3 regions of the Enterobacter cloacae complex sp. HYC042_NIDB genome follow, and region 3 is predicted to be linked to each of the others. Evidence: predicted binding sites of a transcription regulator. Region 3 holds the regulator's gene; each other region holds the start of a gene.

Region 1 (5,032 bases), 300 kb from region 3:
GCTGGTGCTGAAGGAGTGGAACAACGCCGGACGTCGTCCGGTTGGCGTACTGAGCCTGGGCTGCGTGGTGATTATCATTGCGGCCAATATCGTCGGCCTCGGCATGGCGAACTGATTACGCTGCTTTTCGACTGCGATGACGCCACTGAACCGGCGTCATCCCCACCTCACGGTTAAACACCACCGAAAAGTAGTTACTGTCCTCAAAGCCGCAGCGCATCGCCACTTCACTGACCATCAGCTCCGTATGCTGTAACAGATACTGGGCGTGGCAGATGCGCAGCTGGCGCAGGTAATGATTTATCGTCATTCCCGTCTGGGTGCGGAACTGCTGGCGCAGCGCGCGCTCGCTGCACTGCTCCTGCTCGCAGAATTTTTCCAGTACGAAACTCTTGTTCAGACTGCCCGCAAGCCGGGCGATCAGCTTATCCAGCAGCGCTTCCTGCGTGGTGGCGGAGGGATTATCCGTGGCGTAACGATGACGCTTCAGGGTCATCACCAGCTGGGCGAAAAGCAGCTCCGACATCTGGTTTGCCACCGGGTCGCTCTTCTGGCTCTCCTGCTCCAGCTGGGAAATCGTCTGGCGCACCTGAGCCATGCCGCTGCTGCTTAAGCGCCAGTGCGGTTCGCCTCCGGCATTCAGAATGCCCGGAATGTTGCTCGCCCAGTCGACATTCAGTTTAAGCCTGTCAGGGCAGTAGATGACGTTCTGCAACACCAGATCGTTAACCGAGGCGTAGGCGTGTTTGTCTTCGGCGCGAATGTAAAACAGATCCCCGCGCGTGATGCGGTAGGGCCGGTCGTTGAGGACGTGAAGGCCGTTGCCGCGCCACACCAGCACCAGCTCGCAGAACTCATGGGTGTGCTCGGCAAAGACATTTTGCGGGTAACGGTCGGCCACCGCGACGGCCTGACTCGCGGAGGCAAAAAAATCATCTTTGCGAAGAATTAACTGAGCGGCCACACCACAACCTCTACGGCGAATAACCGGGCATTATTAGCTTTTTTGCGGCCTGAAAACGGTGACTGCCCTCGCGTTACTGAAGCAACGCGTCTTTCCCCTGACGAATATCGCGCGGCGACCAGCTAAATTCCCGGCGAAATAGCGTCGAAAAGTGGTTACTGTCGCCGAAACCGCAGCGATAAGCAATTTCTGTAACGCTTTCGTCGGTATGCCGTAAAAGGTGACGCGCTTTGATCAGGCGCAGACGGTTAAGGTAACGCTGCGGCGTGAGCCCGGTATGCTGCTTGAGCTGACGATGCAGCGTGCGCAACGAGAGCGAAAAGTCGTCCGCCAGCGTTTCCCAGCAGACATCTTCAGCGAAATTATCTTCCAGCCAGGCCATAAGCTGGTTCAGCCGTGCGTCATTATTTTCCATCCCTTCCACCAAGCTGCTGCGGCGCAGCAGCACCAGCAGCTGCATAAACAGCAGCTCGCGGGTGGCAATCGCGTGCGTCTCCTGCCCGTCCTCGCTCTGCTCCATCTGGCTCACCAGCTGACGCACCTGCTGTAACGTGGATTGATTCACCCGCCAGTGCGACGGGTAGTGGCCGTCCTTCTCCTGCGGCAACAGCTGATTCAACCCGGAGAGAAACTGGAACGCGTCCGGGGAACGATAGAGCACGTTGGTCAGACACAGGTTGTCGGTATGTTCATAAAGGTGTCTGTCGTGGTCGCGCACGAAGCACACCGTACCGCCGCTGATGGTATACGGCTGACCGTTGAACACGTGGATGCCCGTTCCGTGCTCAACAATCACAATCTCATGAAAATCATGATGATGCTCCGGGAACGCAGCCTGAGGAAGCCGTGGCTCAATCGCGACGGGAGAAGCCCCCGAAGGAAAAAAATCGACGCTGTGCAGTACGGTCATAACGGCCCCCACCAATGAGAAAAGTTCTCAAAATAGTAATTAAGGCCCTCCACGCTCACCTTAAATTTTTGACAGTAAACCGCGCAAAAGCTGCCGGTTTTTCAAGAAACAGGCGGAAAGATCGGGAAATGCGGTCAGCGTCACACTGCCTGCAAACCCCGCCATTACTGGAAACTGTGAACTCCCTCACGTTCACCTTTGCTTTCTTGCCAGCGCGAGATTTGGGCTGTCAGTGGCGAGAAGGTGGCTATTTCTTCCCTTTCTTACACTCATCGCTAATGACTTAAGAAAGGACCCGACCATGACTTTTCGCCATTGTGTGGCTGTCGATTTAGGCGCATCCAGCGGCCGTGTAATGCTCGCCACCTGGGACTGTGACCAGCACACCCTTACGCTTCGCGAAATGCACCGTTTCGCCAATTTTCTGCAAAAACAGGACGGTTTTGTGACCTGGGATATCGATGCGCTGGAAGCGGAGATCCGCACCGGACTTCACAACGTCTGCGAAAACGGTATCCGCATCGACAGTATCGGCATTGATACCTGGGGCGTGGATTACGTGCTGCTGGACAGTCACGGCGAACGCGTTGGCCTGCCCGTCTCCTACCGCGACAGCCGCACCGATGGGCTGATGGCGCACGCCATCGCGCAGCTTGGCAAAGAGAACATCTATGGTCGCAGCGGCATTCAGTTTCTGCCGTTTAACACGCTGTATCAGCTGCGGGCGATGGTTGAGCAACAGCCAGAGCTGGTTGAAAAGGTGGCGCATGCGCTGCTGATCCCGGACTACTTAAGCTATCGTCTGACCGGCAACATGAACTGGGAATACACCAACGCCACCACCACGCAGCTGGTCAATATCAACACCGATAACTGGGATGAACACCTGCTGGCATGGACGGGCGCCTCGCCGTCCTGGTTCGGCGCGCCAACCCATCCGGGCAATGTCATCGGCCAGTGGATTTGCCCGCAGGGGAATGAAATTCCCGTTGTCGCCGTCGCCAGTCACGACACCGCAAGCGCGGTCATTGCCTCGCCGCTCGCCAGCAAAGACGCGGCCTATCTCTCCTCCGGCACCTGGTCGCTGATGGGTTTTGAGAGTAAAACGCCTTACACCAGCGACGCCGCGCTGGCCGCCAATATCACCAACGAAGGCGGTGCCGAAGGACGCTACCGCGTGCTGAAGAACATCATGGGCCTGTGGCTGCTCCAGCGGGTGCTGAAAGAGCAGAACGTCACCGACCTGCCCGCGCTTATCGCGGAAACCGAAAAGCTGAAGGCCTGCACCTTTCTGATTAACCCGAACGACGACCGCTTTATTAACCCGGTGCACATGAGCACTGAGATCCAGGCCGCCTGTTTTGACGCGGGGCAGCCGGTACCTTCCCGCCCCGCCGAGCTGGCGCGCTGTATTTTTGACAGCCTCGCCCTGCTCTATGCCGACATCCTGAGCGAACTGGCTGACCTTCGCGGTAAACCGTTCAGCCAGCTGCACATCGTGGGCGGCGGCTGCCAGAACCAGTTGCTGAACCAGCTCTGCGCCGATGCCTGTGGCATTACCGTGGTGGCAGGTCCCGTAGAGGCTTCCACGCTCGGCAACATTGGCATTCAGTTGATGACGCTGGACGAACTATCAAACGTCGACGATTTCCGTTCGGTGGTGACGGCGAATAACAGCCTGACCACCTTCACCCCCAATCCCTGCCATGACATTGCCCGCTACCGGGCGCAGTTTCAGCAAAAACGACTGACTAAGGAGCTTTGCGCATGACCACTCAACTTGAACAAGCCTGGGACCTGGCTAAACAGCGTTTCGCCGCCGTCGGCGTGGATGTCGAAGAGGCGCTGCGCCAGCTCGACCGTCTGCCCGTCTCCATGCACTGCTGGCAGGGTGATGACGTTGCCGGCTTCGAGGATCCGGGCGGTTCCCTGACGGGTGGCATTCAGGCAACGGGTAACTACCCGGGCAAAGCGCGCAACGCCACCGAACTGCGTGCGGATCTGGAGCTGGCGCTGAGCCTCATCCCAGGGCCAAAACGCCTGAACCTGCACGCGATTTATCTCGAATCCGACGCACCGGTCGCGCGTAACGAAATCAAACAGGAACACTTTAAGAACTGGGTGGAGTGGGCAAAGGCCAACCGGCTGGGACTGGATTTTAACCCGTCCTGCTTCTCGCACCCGCTGAGCGCAGACGGGTTTACCCTTGCACACGCCAACGACGAAATCCGGCAGTTCTGGATCGACCACGTGAAGGCCAGCCGCCGCGTCTCGGCGTATTTCGGCGAGCAGCTTGGCACGCCGTCGGTGATGAATATCTGGATCCCGGATGGCATGAAGGACATCACCGTAGACCGACTGGCGCCACGTCAGCGCCTGCTGGCCGCGCTGGATGAAGCCATCAGCGAGAAGCTCGATCCGGCGCACCATATCGACGCGGTGGAGAGCAAGCTGTTCGGCATTGGCGCAGAGAGCTACACCGTGGGCTCAAACGAGTTCTACATGGGTTACGCCACCAGCCGCCAGACCGCGCTGTGCCTGGATGCTGGCCACTTCCACCCAACGGAAGTCATCTCCGACAAAATCTCCGCCGCCATGCTCTACGTGCCGCGCCTGCTGCTGCACGTCAGCCGTCCGGTGCGCTGGGACAGCGACCACGTGGTCCTGCTGGACGACGAAACCCAGGCGATTGCCAGCGAAATCATCCGCCACGATCTGTTTGACCGCGTGCACATCGGGCTCGACTTCTTCGACGCCTCCATCAACCGCATCGCGGCATGGGTTATCGGCACCCGTAACATGAAGAAAGCCCTGCTGCGTGCCCTGCTGGAGCCAACCGCCGCGCTGAAACAGCTGGAAGAGAGCGGCGATTACACCGCGCGCCTGGCGCTGCTGGAGGAGCAGAAATCCCTGCCGTGGCCGGCGGTGTGGGAGATGTACTGCCAGCGTCACGATGCGCCTGCGGGCAGCCAGTGGCTGGACAACGTGCGGGCGTATGAGAAAGACGTGCTCGCCGCTCGTCAGTAAAAAATATCGCCCGGCGGCGCGTTGCTTGCCGGGCCTACAGGTAAAAGCAGGCCGGGTAAGCGTAACGCCACCCGGCATTTTCAAAGGAAACACTGTATGCAGACCATCACCACCTCCTGGTTCGTCCAGGG
Region 2 (5,032 bases), 2.1 Mb from region 3:
TCGATCATCGTTATCCATAACTTCGCCGTGCTGGGGCTGTTTGCGCTGGAAAATATCACCATGGCGGAGATGTTTGGCTCGCGAAATCGCTTTACCCGTATGGCTATCTCCAAGGAGGCGGGCGGTCTGGTGGCGGTGGGTTTTGGCCCGGTACTGGCGGGGATTTTCTGCAATATGACGGGTTCCTGGTGGCCGATTGTAGCCATGCTGGTGGCCTATTCCGTGATTGGGCTGGTTTCGGCGTTCCTGATGCCGGAAGTCCGCGACCGCGACCTCAGCGCGGCTGAAGATGCCGCCGAGGCCGCGCCGAAAGAGCGCGTGGGTTACGGCGCGGTCTCCACGCGACGCTAGCGGTTTACATCTTTCGTGACTTATCACACAACTTTTTGTTTATGTCACACCACCTGAGCAAAAGTTAATATAAATCAAAAACTCAAACGGCAGTATCAGTATGGTTGATGGCAGTAATTTTTTACCCCGACTGCCATTCTAGTTGGTGTAGTCAGCAGGCGCTGCTGCTCTGGACTAGGGGCGGCAGCGATCCACAGCTTTCTAATTAGCGAGTCTTAATCATGGAAAACACCTTATTACAGGCCAACGCGACGCTGCCTCAGTACGATCGCGACAGCCTTAAAGCACGCATTGTACATTTAGGCTTCGGCGCATTTCACCGCGCGCATCAGGCGGTGTATGCGGACATCCTCGCGGCTGAACACGGCAGCGACTGGGGCTACTGTGAGGTTAACCTGATTGGCGGCGAGCAGCAGATTGCCGACCTGAAGGCGCAGGATAACCTCTACACCGTAGCGGAAATGTCTGCCGATGCCTGGACGTCCCGCGTGGTTGGCGTAGTCAAAAAGGCCCTGCACGCGCAGGTCGACGGGCTGGAAAGCGTGTTGGCGGCAATGTGTGAACCGCAGGTGGCGATTGTCTCGCTGACCATCACCGAAAAAGGCTACTGCCACTCTCCGGCAACCGGGCAACTGATGCTCGATCATCCTTTCATCGTTGCCGACCTGCAAAACCCGCATCAGCCGAAATCCGCGCCGGGCGTGGTGGTGGAAGCGCTGTCGCGCCGTAAAGCGGCGGGGCTGCCCGCGTTTAGCGTGATGTCCTGCGACAACATGCCGGAGAACGGTCACGTGATGCGCAATGTCACCTGCGCGTACGCCCGGGCGGTAGACGGCGAGCTGGCGGACTGGATCGAGGCTAACGTCACCTTCCCGTCAACCATGGTGGACCGCATCGTGCCGGCGGTCACACCCGATACGCTGGATAAAATCGCGCAGCTGACCGGCGTACGCGATCCGGCGGCGGTGGCCTGCGAGCCGTTCCGCCAGTGGGTTATCGAGGATAACTTTGTGGCCGGGCGTCCGGAATGGGAAAAAGCCGGAGCCGAACTGGTTTCAGACGTGATCCCGTTTGAAGAGATGAAGCTACGCATGCTCAACGGCAGCCACTCTTTCCTGGCCTACCTGGGCTATCTGGCCGGTTATCAGCACATCAATGAGTGTATGGAAGACGAACACTATCGCGTCGCCGCGCACGCGCTGATGCTTAACGAGCAGGCGCCGACCCTGAAAGTGAAGGGCGTCGATTTAGAACGCTACGCTGACCTGCTGATCGCCCGTTACAGTAACCCGGCCCTGCGCCACCGTACCTGGCAAATTGCGATGGACGGCAGCCAGAAGCTTCCGCAGCGGATGCTGGATCCTGCGCGCTGGCACCTGGTGCACCAGACGCCTTTCCCACTGCTGGCGCTGGGCGTGGCTGGGTGGATGCGCTATGTCGGCGGTGTGGACGAGCAGGGGAACGCCATCGACGTGAGCGATCCGCAGCTGGCGGTGATTCAGGCGGCGGTGAAGGGAAGTGCCGAAGGGGAAAGCCGGGTTAACGCGCTGCTCGGCATTGAGGCCATTTTTGGGAAAGAGTTGCCGCGAGAAAAAGCCTTTACAGATGCCGTGATGAGCGCGTATCAGACGCTGCTGCAGAAGGGGGCTAAGACCACGGTGGCGGAGTACGTGGCGCATTTGTAATTCAACACATGCCGCCGTTCGCGGCGGCATGTCGGCGCACAATTTAGTGCATACCCAGACGAATCAGTTCAATTGGTTCGAACTTACCTTCGCATCCTTCCACTTCCACCGTTTTGCCACGGCGCACCTGCGCGGCATCCAGCCCGTCGCTGTGAATCGCCTTAATCACGCCGGTTTTGCCGGTGCCGCTAATCATGACGCGGCTGCCGGTGGTGATTGCATTGCGGTTACGGTCGTATGTCATCATGGTATTTTCTCCTCTCTAAACTTTCCGTTACGGCGCTATTTCAGGTTTTGCCGCTCACGGGGCACTATAAATACGCCTGTCTGCCAGTCATGTTTTTGTTTTTGATCAAACTCACACTTTTTTCTTTATACATGGGGCGTTGACGCTTCACGACGGCAATTTACAAAGCAGACCGTTATTTTCACTTATTGATAGTTTCTACGGGTAAGCGTTGAGGATTGGTTTATATTCCCGATGCCATTCTGGTTGCAGGAAATAACCCTTCATCGGAATAAGGAGTCAGGCTTATGTATAAGAAGATTTTGATGCCTGTTGACGTGTTTGAAATGGATTTAAGCGACAAAGCGGTTCGCCACGCGGCTAACCTCGCAAAGGCCGAGGGCGCGTCGATTACCCTGGTCAATATTCTGCCTGCCAGCAGTCGGTCTCTGCTGCGCGGATTCAACGCCGATATTAAAAAGTTTGAAGAGTATATGAGCGCAGAATCCGGGAAGAAAATGAACGAGTTAAAACGACTGTTCGATATCTCCCCGGAGAATATTCACACTCTGGTTCGTTTTGGCAGCGTCCGCGATGAAATTATCAAGCTGAGCAAAGAAGGGGAATATGACGTGATTGTCATCGGGTCAAAAAATCCGGGCATCACCACCCATCTGTTGGGGTCAAATGCGGAATCTATTCTGCGCTACGCCACAATTCCGGTGTTAGTCGTTCGCTAATTACGGTGCCGCCCGCGAAAAGGGCGGCAAATATCACTCTTCGCTAAACCACTCGCTATTTTCCTGACGAATAAGCTGCACGGATTCGCCTATCTCCTGCAGATGCAGGGTCATCGCTTTTTCCACGCCGTCCGGGTCGCGTTTTTCCAGCGCGCTGAAAATATCGTGATGCTGGCGGAGCAGCATTTCCGGCGGGGAGACGTGATCGAGGCTCATGTAGCGCACCCGGTCAATGGTGGCCTTGATATTCTCGATGGTATCCCAGGCCAGCTGGCAGTCTGCAATTTGCGCCAGCTTCTGGTGAAACTCATCATCAAGCTGGAAGAAATCGTTGAGCTGTTTACGGTCAATCGCAATGCGCTGCTGATGCAGGTTTTGCTCCAGAAGGTAACACTGGTTGTCATTAATGAGCGTCGCGGCACGGCGCACCACAGCGCATTCAATCGCCTGGCGTACGAAACAGCCGTTGCGCACCTGTGAGAGTGAAATTTTGTTCACGTAGCTGCCGCGCTGCGGGCGGATCTGAATCAGGCCGTTCTCCGCAAGCTTAATAAACGCTTCACGCACCGGCTGACGGGACACGTCAAATCGCACGGAGACCTCTTTTTCAGAAAGCGGCGTTCCCGGTGGGATCAGGCAATGGACAATATCACGTCGCAAAATGCGATAGATTTGCTGGTTTACGGGCTGGGTGGGGTTGAGTTGCGATTCAGCGGCCATGAGTTGTCATTTCTCAGAGAGTTAGCCCGAACATACTACCATTCTTTTATAACCCGAAACAGACCCGGCCCGCGGGCCGGGAAGGGCTTATTTAGCCACGATGGACGCTAAGTCCGGCAAAACTCTGGCTGACCGGCATCATTTCCACGGTATTGATGTTGACGTGTTTTGGCAGCGTCGCGACCCACCAGACCGTTTCGGTGACATCTTCCGGCGTCAGGGCGTTGGCGTTTTCGTAGGTTTTATCCGCTTTTGCGTCATCGCCCTTGAAGCGCACGTTGGAGAATTCGGTGCCGCCTACCAGCCCCGGCTCAATATCGGTGACGCGAATGGCGGTGCCGTGCAGGTCGGTGCGCAGGTTCAGGCTGAACTGGCGCACAAACGCTTTGGTCGCGCCGTAGACATTACCGCCCGCGTAAGGCCAGCTCCCGGCGGTAGAACCGATGTTGATAATGTGGCCGCGGTTGCGCTCGACCATGCCCGGCAGCACCGCGCGGGTCATGTACACCAGCCCTTTGTTGTTGGTGTCGATCATGTTTTCCCAGTCTTCAACGCTGGCTTTGTGGGCAGGCTCCATGCCCAGCGCCAGACCGGCGTTGTTGACCAGCACGTCGATGGCGCGCCACTCTGCCGGCAGGCTGGCAATCATCTCTTCAATGGCCGCACGGTTACGCACGTCCAGCTGCGCGGTCAGGATGCTGTCACCTAAATCGTCCTTCAGCTCCTGAAGGCGCTCCTGACGACGACCCGTTGCAATCACCTTATGCCCGTTGGCGACGAAGCGACGCGTGATGCTTTCACCAAAACCTGCCGTTGCCCCGGTAACTAAAATAATCATCTCACTGTTCCTCAACGCTTTTTGTGTGGTACTAACATAGCACGCCCGCAGAGGGTGCGTTAAGGCAACATTTGTATGACGGCGTTGCAGGCGATGGCGGCCTGGCCTACTCTGGGAAGATATTCGTTCGGAGGAGTGAAAGATGACGGCCACCAACCCCTTTTTTGACATCAGCCTGCTGCCTTACCAGGCTCCCCATTTTGATACCATCAAAGACGAGCATTATCGTCCGGCCTTCGAAGAAGCGCTTCGCCAGAAGCGGGCGGACATAGAGGCGATAGTCTCTCACACCGCTGCGCCAGACTTCACTAACACCGTGCTGGCGCTGGAGAAAAGCGGCGTTATGCTCGCGCGCGTCAGCAGCGTTTTCTTCGCCATGACCTCCGCGCACACTAATGCGTACCTGCAGGAACTGGAGGAGCAGCTCTCCACCGAACTTGCCGCGCTGGCGAACGACATCTGGCTGAACGAC
Region 3 (5,032 bases):
GGCGGCACGCTGCGCAGGCCGAAAATGTGGCTGGAAGCGCGCATTCCTGACTGGCTGACTCCTTATCTGGATGGTGCAAAATGATCATTCCCTGGCAGGATCTGGCTCCCGAAACGCTCGATAATCTGATTGAAAGCTTTGTATTACGCGAAGGCACCGATTATGGTGAACATGAGCGTTCGCTTGAGCAAAAGGTCAACGATGTAAAACGCCAGCTGAAAAGCGGCGACGTGGTGCTGGTGTGGTCAGAACTGCATGAGACGGTCAATATCATGCCCCGCAACGCGTTTCACGGCTGATCTTCCAACCTTTTCCGTCAGGGAGTTGCTATGTCTGCCAGACATCCCATTATTGCCGTTACGGGGTCGAGTGGTGCGGGAACCACCACCACCAGCCTCGCTTTTCGCAAGATTTTCGCCCAGCTGAATCTCCGTTCGGCGGAGGTCGAAGGCGACAGCTTTCACCGCTATACGCGGCCTGAGATGGACATGGCGATCCGCAAGGCACGCGATCTGGGTAAACACATCAGCTACTTTGGCCCGGAAGCCAATGATTTCGGCCTGCTGGAGCAAACCTTCCGCGAATACGGTCAGAGCGGTACCGGGCAGTCCCGTAAGTATCTGCACACCTACGACGAAGCCGTACCCTGGAATCAGGTGCCGGGCACCTTTACCCCCTGGCAACCGCTGCCGGAACCCACCGACGTGCTGTTTTATGAAGGATTGCACGGCGGCGTTGTCACACCTCAGCACGACGTGGCGCGCCATGTGGATCTGCTGGTCGGGGTGGTACCGATCGTTAACCTGGAGTGGATCCAGAAGCTGACGCGCGACATGAGCGAGCGCGGCCATTCGCGCGAGGCGGTAATGGACTCGGTGGTGCGCTCCATGGAAGATTACATCAACTATCTCACGCCGCAGTTCTCCCGCACGCACATTAACTTCCAGCGCGTGCCGACGGTGGACACTTCCAATCCGTTCGCGGCGAAGAGCATCCCTTCGTTGGATGAGAGCTTTGTGGTAATCCACTTCCGCAATCTTGAAGGCATTGATTACCCCTGGCTGCTGGCGATGCTGCAGGGCTCGTTTATTTCCCACATGAATACGTTAGTGGTTCCCGGTGGAAAAATGGGGCTGGCAATGGAGCTGATCATGACGCCGCTGGTGGAGCGACTGATGGAAGGGAAACAGATCGCGTGAACATGTTCCCTCTCCCCGTGGGCTGAGGGATCCCCAGTAATATGGTCATGCCTCCATGACCATATTACTGTACTCTTTTCCCAGCTTTTTCATCTCGTTACCTATATTCAGCCGCCTCACTTTTCCAGGTTCATGCCGGAGCACTTCTTCTGCCAGACTCAGGTAAGACAGCACCCGCCTGTGCCTGATACTGCTTGCCTGATAATGCCAGTGTAAACACTGCCTTTCTGCCCTGTAACCTGCCAGCCACATCACCAGACTTGCCATCGCCGCGACCATATTCAGCACTTCCAGTCGCCCTTTTCCCTGGCTCCGGCTCAGCCTCAGACCGAACCCGAAGCGTGGGCTTTTGTCGTCCCGGAAGTTTTGTTCTATCTGCATTCGTCGGCTGTACAGGGCCATTATCTGGTGCGGTTCCAGCCCTTCTGCATTACTGAACAGCAGCCAGGGCTCCCGCGCACTGCTGCGGTGTTCCCGCTGTGTTTTTGGCATGCCTCCCTTTCCGCGACGCCCTGCCTCCGGGCGTTTGTGCAGATAAAACCGGCCGTAACAGGGGATACGGTGTTTACGGGACAGGACACCGTAACCCACGCAGACCGGTTGCCCGGTAGCCTCAAGCTCGCTGATTTTCATCCACTTTTTATCTCCGTCCAGCCGGAAGCTGATACAGCCCCTGACTCTGCCAGTGAAGCTCCAGCCCAGCTGACTTACATGCCGGAACCAGTCTGTCCGAAAGCCGGCATCCGTAAGGATGGTAATGGCTTTATCTTTCGGGATGGCAGCATGCAGGCGGTCAAGGAAGCGGCACTGGACATCACTGTTCTGCGCCAGCTCTGCGGGGACAACCTCACTCATAAGCGGAAGTGAACGACCATTACAGACCAGGCTTGCCCGCAGAAGATGCCAGTTCCTGTCATGCCAGCCGGTCCAGTCGACAGCGATAACGCAGAAGGGCATCAGGGAGGTGATGGTATGTGTGAGCAGGTGCTGAATGCGGGGAATATCACGGTGAAGGGCGGCATTACCCAGGGCACGGTCAACACGTTTAATTTTATTTTTGACGTGCGCCCTGCCGGGAAGGGTTCGCCCCAGGCTGGTCAGGGTCAGGGATGCGCCGTGGGTGAGCGCGACGGCCATGGAAACAAGGACATTAACCCGGAAGCTGTGAATGTCAGATAAAGACGCGGAGAAAAATTTCTGGCAGACTGTCTGTAAAGGCACGATGAGGTCTCTTCTGATTTGTTAGCGCAACCAGTAGATCACACTTCATCGTGCTTTTCATTTTTCTGGGGAACCCTCAGCCCCGTGGGAGAGGGTTAGGGTGAGGGCATCAACACGCACGATGCCCCAATAATTAAGCCTCGATCACTTCATACGAATGGGTGATTTTTACCGCTTTCTCCAGCATTAACGCCACAGAGCAGTATTTCTCCGCAGAGAGATCCACCGCGCGTGAGACCGCCGCGTCTTTCAGTTCTTTCCCGGTGACAACAAAGTGCAGATTAATGTGGGTGAACAGGCGTGGCGCCTCTTCGCGACGTTCTGAGGTGAGTTTAACCTCGCAATCCGTCACGTCATGACGGCCTTTTTGCAGAATCGACACCACGTCAATCGCGCTGCATCCGCCTGCCGCCATCAGCACCATTTCCATTGGGCTTGGGGCTTTATCGCCGGAGTTACCATCCATCAAAATCTGGTGTCCTGATGCGGACTCGCCCAGGAACGTTAAACCTTCAACCCACTTCACGCGCGCTTGCATATTCATTAACTCCAACGTTGCATTTTTGGTGACAGATTACGCGTGCGTTACATTTCTCGCAATGGAAGGCGACCTGCATCATGCTGAAGCGAGACACCAGGAGACACGCGGCAAAAGCTATGCTAAAACACTCAGGATGCTACAGTAATACATTGACGTTACACATGTATGCAGAGGACATCAAACTTTACTGGCTGCGAAACGTTACGACAGCCGACTTCCCAGGGTATGGGTAAGAATTCGATTGCAACCCCAGAGTCCGGATGCATCTGATGACTCTGGTGACAGCTTATAACAGAGGATAACAGCGCATGGTGCTTGGCAAACCGCAAACAGACCCGACTCTCGAATGGTTCTTGTCTCATTGCCACATTCATAAGTACCCATCGAAGAGCACGCTGATTCACCAGGGTGAAAAAGCGGAAACCTTGTATTACATCGTCAAAGGCTCGGTGGCAGTGCTGATCAAAGATGAGGAAGGCAAAGAGATGATCCTTTCCTATCTGAACCAGGGCGATTTTATCGGTGAACTGGGCCTGTTTGAAGAAGGCCAGGAACGTAGCGCCTGGGTTCGTGCAAAGACAGCATGTGAAGTGGCTGAAATTTCTTATAAGAAATTCCGTCAGCTGATTCAGGTTAACCCTGACATCCTGATGCGTCTTTCTTCCCAGATGGCGCGCCGTCTGCAGGTGACGTCAGAGAAAGTGGGTAACCTCGCCTTCCTGGACGTGACTGGCCGTATCGCGCAGACTCTGCTGAACCTGGCGAAACAGCCAGACGCGATGACCCACCCGGACGGCATGCAAATTAAAATTACCCGTCAGGAAATCGGTCAGATCGTCGGTTGCTCCCGCGAAACGGTGGGCCGTATTCTGAAAATGCTGGAAGATCAAAACCTGATCTCCGCCCACGGTAAAACCATCGTGGTTTACGGAACCCGTTAATCCTGCCTAAACGGCGTGCCATCGCGAGGTGTCACGCCGTTTTTGTCTCTATTCCCCATGTGGCGCAGGCTGATCTATCACCCGGAAGTTAACTACGCACTACGACAAACGCTGGTGCTGTGTCTTCCCGTGGCCGTGGGCCTGATCCTGGGACATCTTCAGCAGGGCCTGCTGTTTTCTCTCGTCCCCGCCTGCTGCAACATTGCCGGTCTGGACACGCCCCATAAACGCTTTTTCAAACGTCTGATAATTGGCGGCTCGCTGTTTGCTGGCTGTAGCCTCGCGGTGCAGCTTCTGCTGGCTCGCGATATTCCCCTGCCGCTGATCCTGACCGTGCTGGCGATGACCCTCGGCGTCACCGCCGAAATCAGCTCGCTCCATGCCCGGCTGCTTCCCGCGTCACTCATTGCGGCCATCTTCACCCTGAGCCTCGCCGGTAATATGCCCGTGTGGGAGCCGCTGCTGATCTACGCCCTCGGCACGCTGTGGTACGGGCTGTTTAACTGGTTCTGGTTCTGGCTGTGGCGGGAGCAGCCGCTGCGCGAATCTCTGAGCCTGCTCTACGTGCAGCTTGCGGATTACTGTGAAGCCAAATACACCCTGCTCACCCAGCATACGGATCCGGAAAAATCCTTACCGCCATTGCTGACGCGCCAGCAAAAGGTGGTAGACCTGATAAGCCAGTGCTATCAGCAGCTGCATATGCTCGCCGCCAACAAGAACCACGAATATAAACGGCTGTTGCGCACCTTCCAGGTGGGGCTGGATCTTCAGGAGCATATCTCCGTTAGCCTTCACCACCCGCAGGAGGTGCAAAAGCTGGTTGAGCGCAGCCATGCCGAAGCGGTGATCCGCTGGAACGCACAAACCGTCTCCGCGCGCCTGCGGGTGCTGGCCGATGATATTCTCTACCACCGCTACCCCACGCGCTTTAACATGGACAAACAGCTCGGCGCGCTGGAGAAAATCGCCCGTCAGCACCCGGATAACCCGGTCGGCCAGTTTGCCGCCTGGCACTTCAGCCGCATCGCCCGCGTGCTGCGCACCCAGCGCCCGCTTTATTCCCGTGACCTGATGGCGGATAAACAGAAACGTCTGCCGCTGCTGCCGGCGCTGAGAAGCTACCTGTC

Evidence for each region. The regulator CRP, encoded in region 3, controls carbon source genes, mostly activating them, when cyclic AMP is high. The targets are predictions, from matches to a motif close to ATGTGANNNNNNTCACAT.
Region 1: rhaS (HTH-type transcriptional activator RhaS) is a predicted target of CRP. The motif match lies at 2,003-2,020, and genes of this name have one in related genera.
Region 2: ydfZ (putative selenium delivery protein YdfZ) is a predicted target of CRP. The motif match lies at 2,383-2,400, and genes of this name have one in related genera.

The regions. Positions count from the first base shown of each region.
Region 1 is NZ_CP109650.1:78,773-83,804, forward strand. It holds gene rhaT (L-rhamnose/proton symporter RhaT) at 1-115, shown strand, start outside; gene rhaR (HTH-type transcriptional activator RhaR) at 116-964, opposite strand; gene rhaS (HTH-type transcriptional activator RhaS) at 1,038-1,874, opposite strand; gene rhaB (rhamnulokinase) at 2,176-3,645, shown strand; gene rhaA (L-rhamnose isomerase) at 3,642-4,901, shown strand; gene rhaD (rhamnulose-1-phosphate aldolase) at 4,998-5,032, shown strand, end outside.
Region 2 is NZ_CP109650.1:2,363,441-2,368,472, forward strand. It holds gene OKF39_RS11360 (MFS transporter) at 1-351, shown strand, start outside; gene OKF39_RS11365 (mannitol dehydrogenase family protein) at 573-2,036, shown strand; gene ydfZ (putative selenium delivery protein YdfZ) at 2,080-2,283, opposite strand; gene OKF39_RS11375 (universal stress protein) at 2,571-3,002, shown strand; gene OKF39_RS11380 (GntR family transcriptional regulator) at 3,036-3,722, opposite strand; gene ydfG (bifunctional NADP-dependent 3-hydroxy acid dehydrogenase/3-hydroxypropionate dehydrogenase YdfG) at 3,814-4,560, opposite strand; gene dcp (peptidyl-dipeptidase Dcp) at 4,703-5,032, shown strand, end outside.
Region 3 is NZ_CP109650.1:4,501,175-4,506,206, forward strand. It holds gene OKF39_RS21615 (hydrolase) at 1-84, shown strand, start outside; gene OKF39_RS21620 (YheU family protein) at 81-299, shown strand; gene OKF39_RS21625 (phosphoribulokinase) at 330-1,199, shown strand; gene OKF39_RS21630 (IS4 family transposase) at 1,245-2,420, opposite strand; gene OKF39_RS21635 (OsmC family protein) at 2,554-2,958, opposite strand; gene crp (cAMP-activated global transcriptional regulator CRP) at 3,270-3,902, shown strand; gene OKF39_RS21645 (YccS/YhfK family putative transporter) at 3,960-5,032, shown strand, end outside.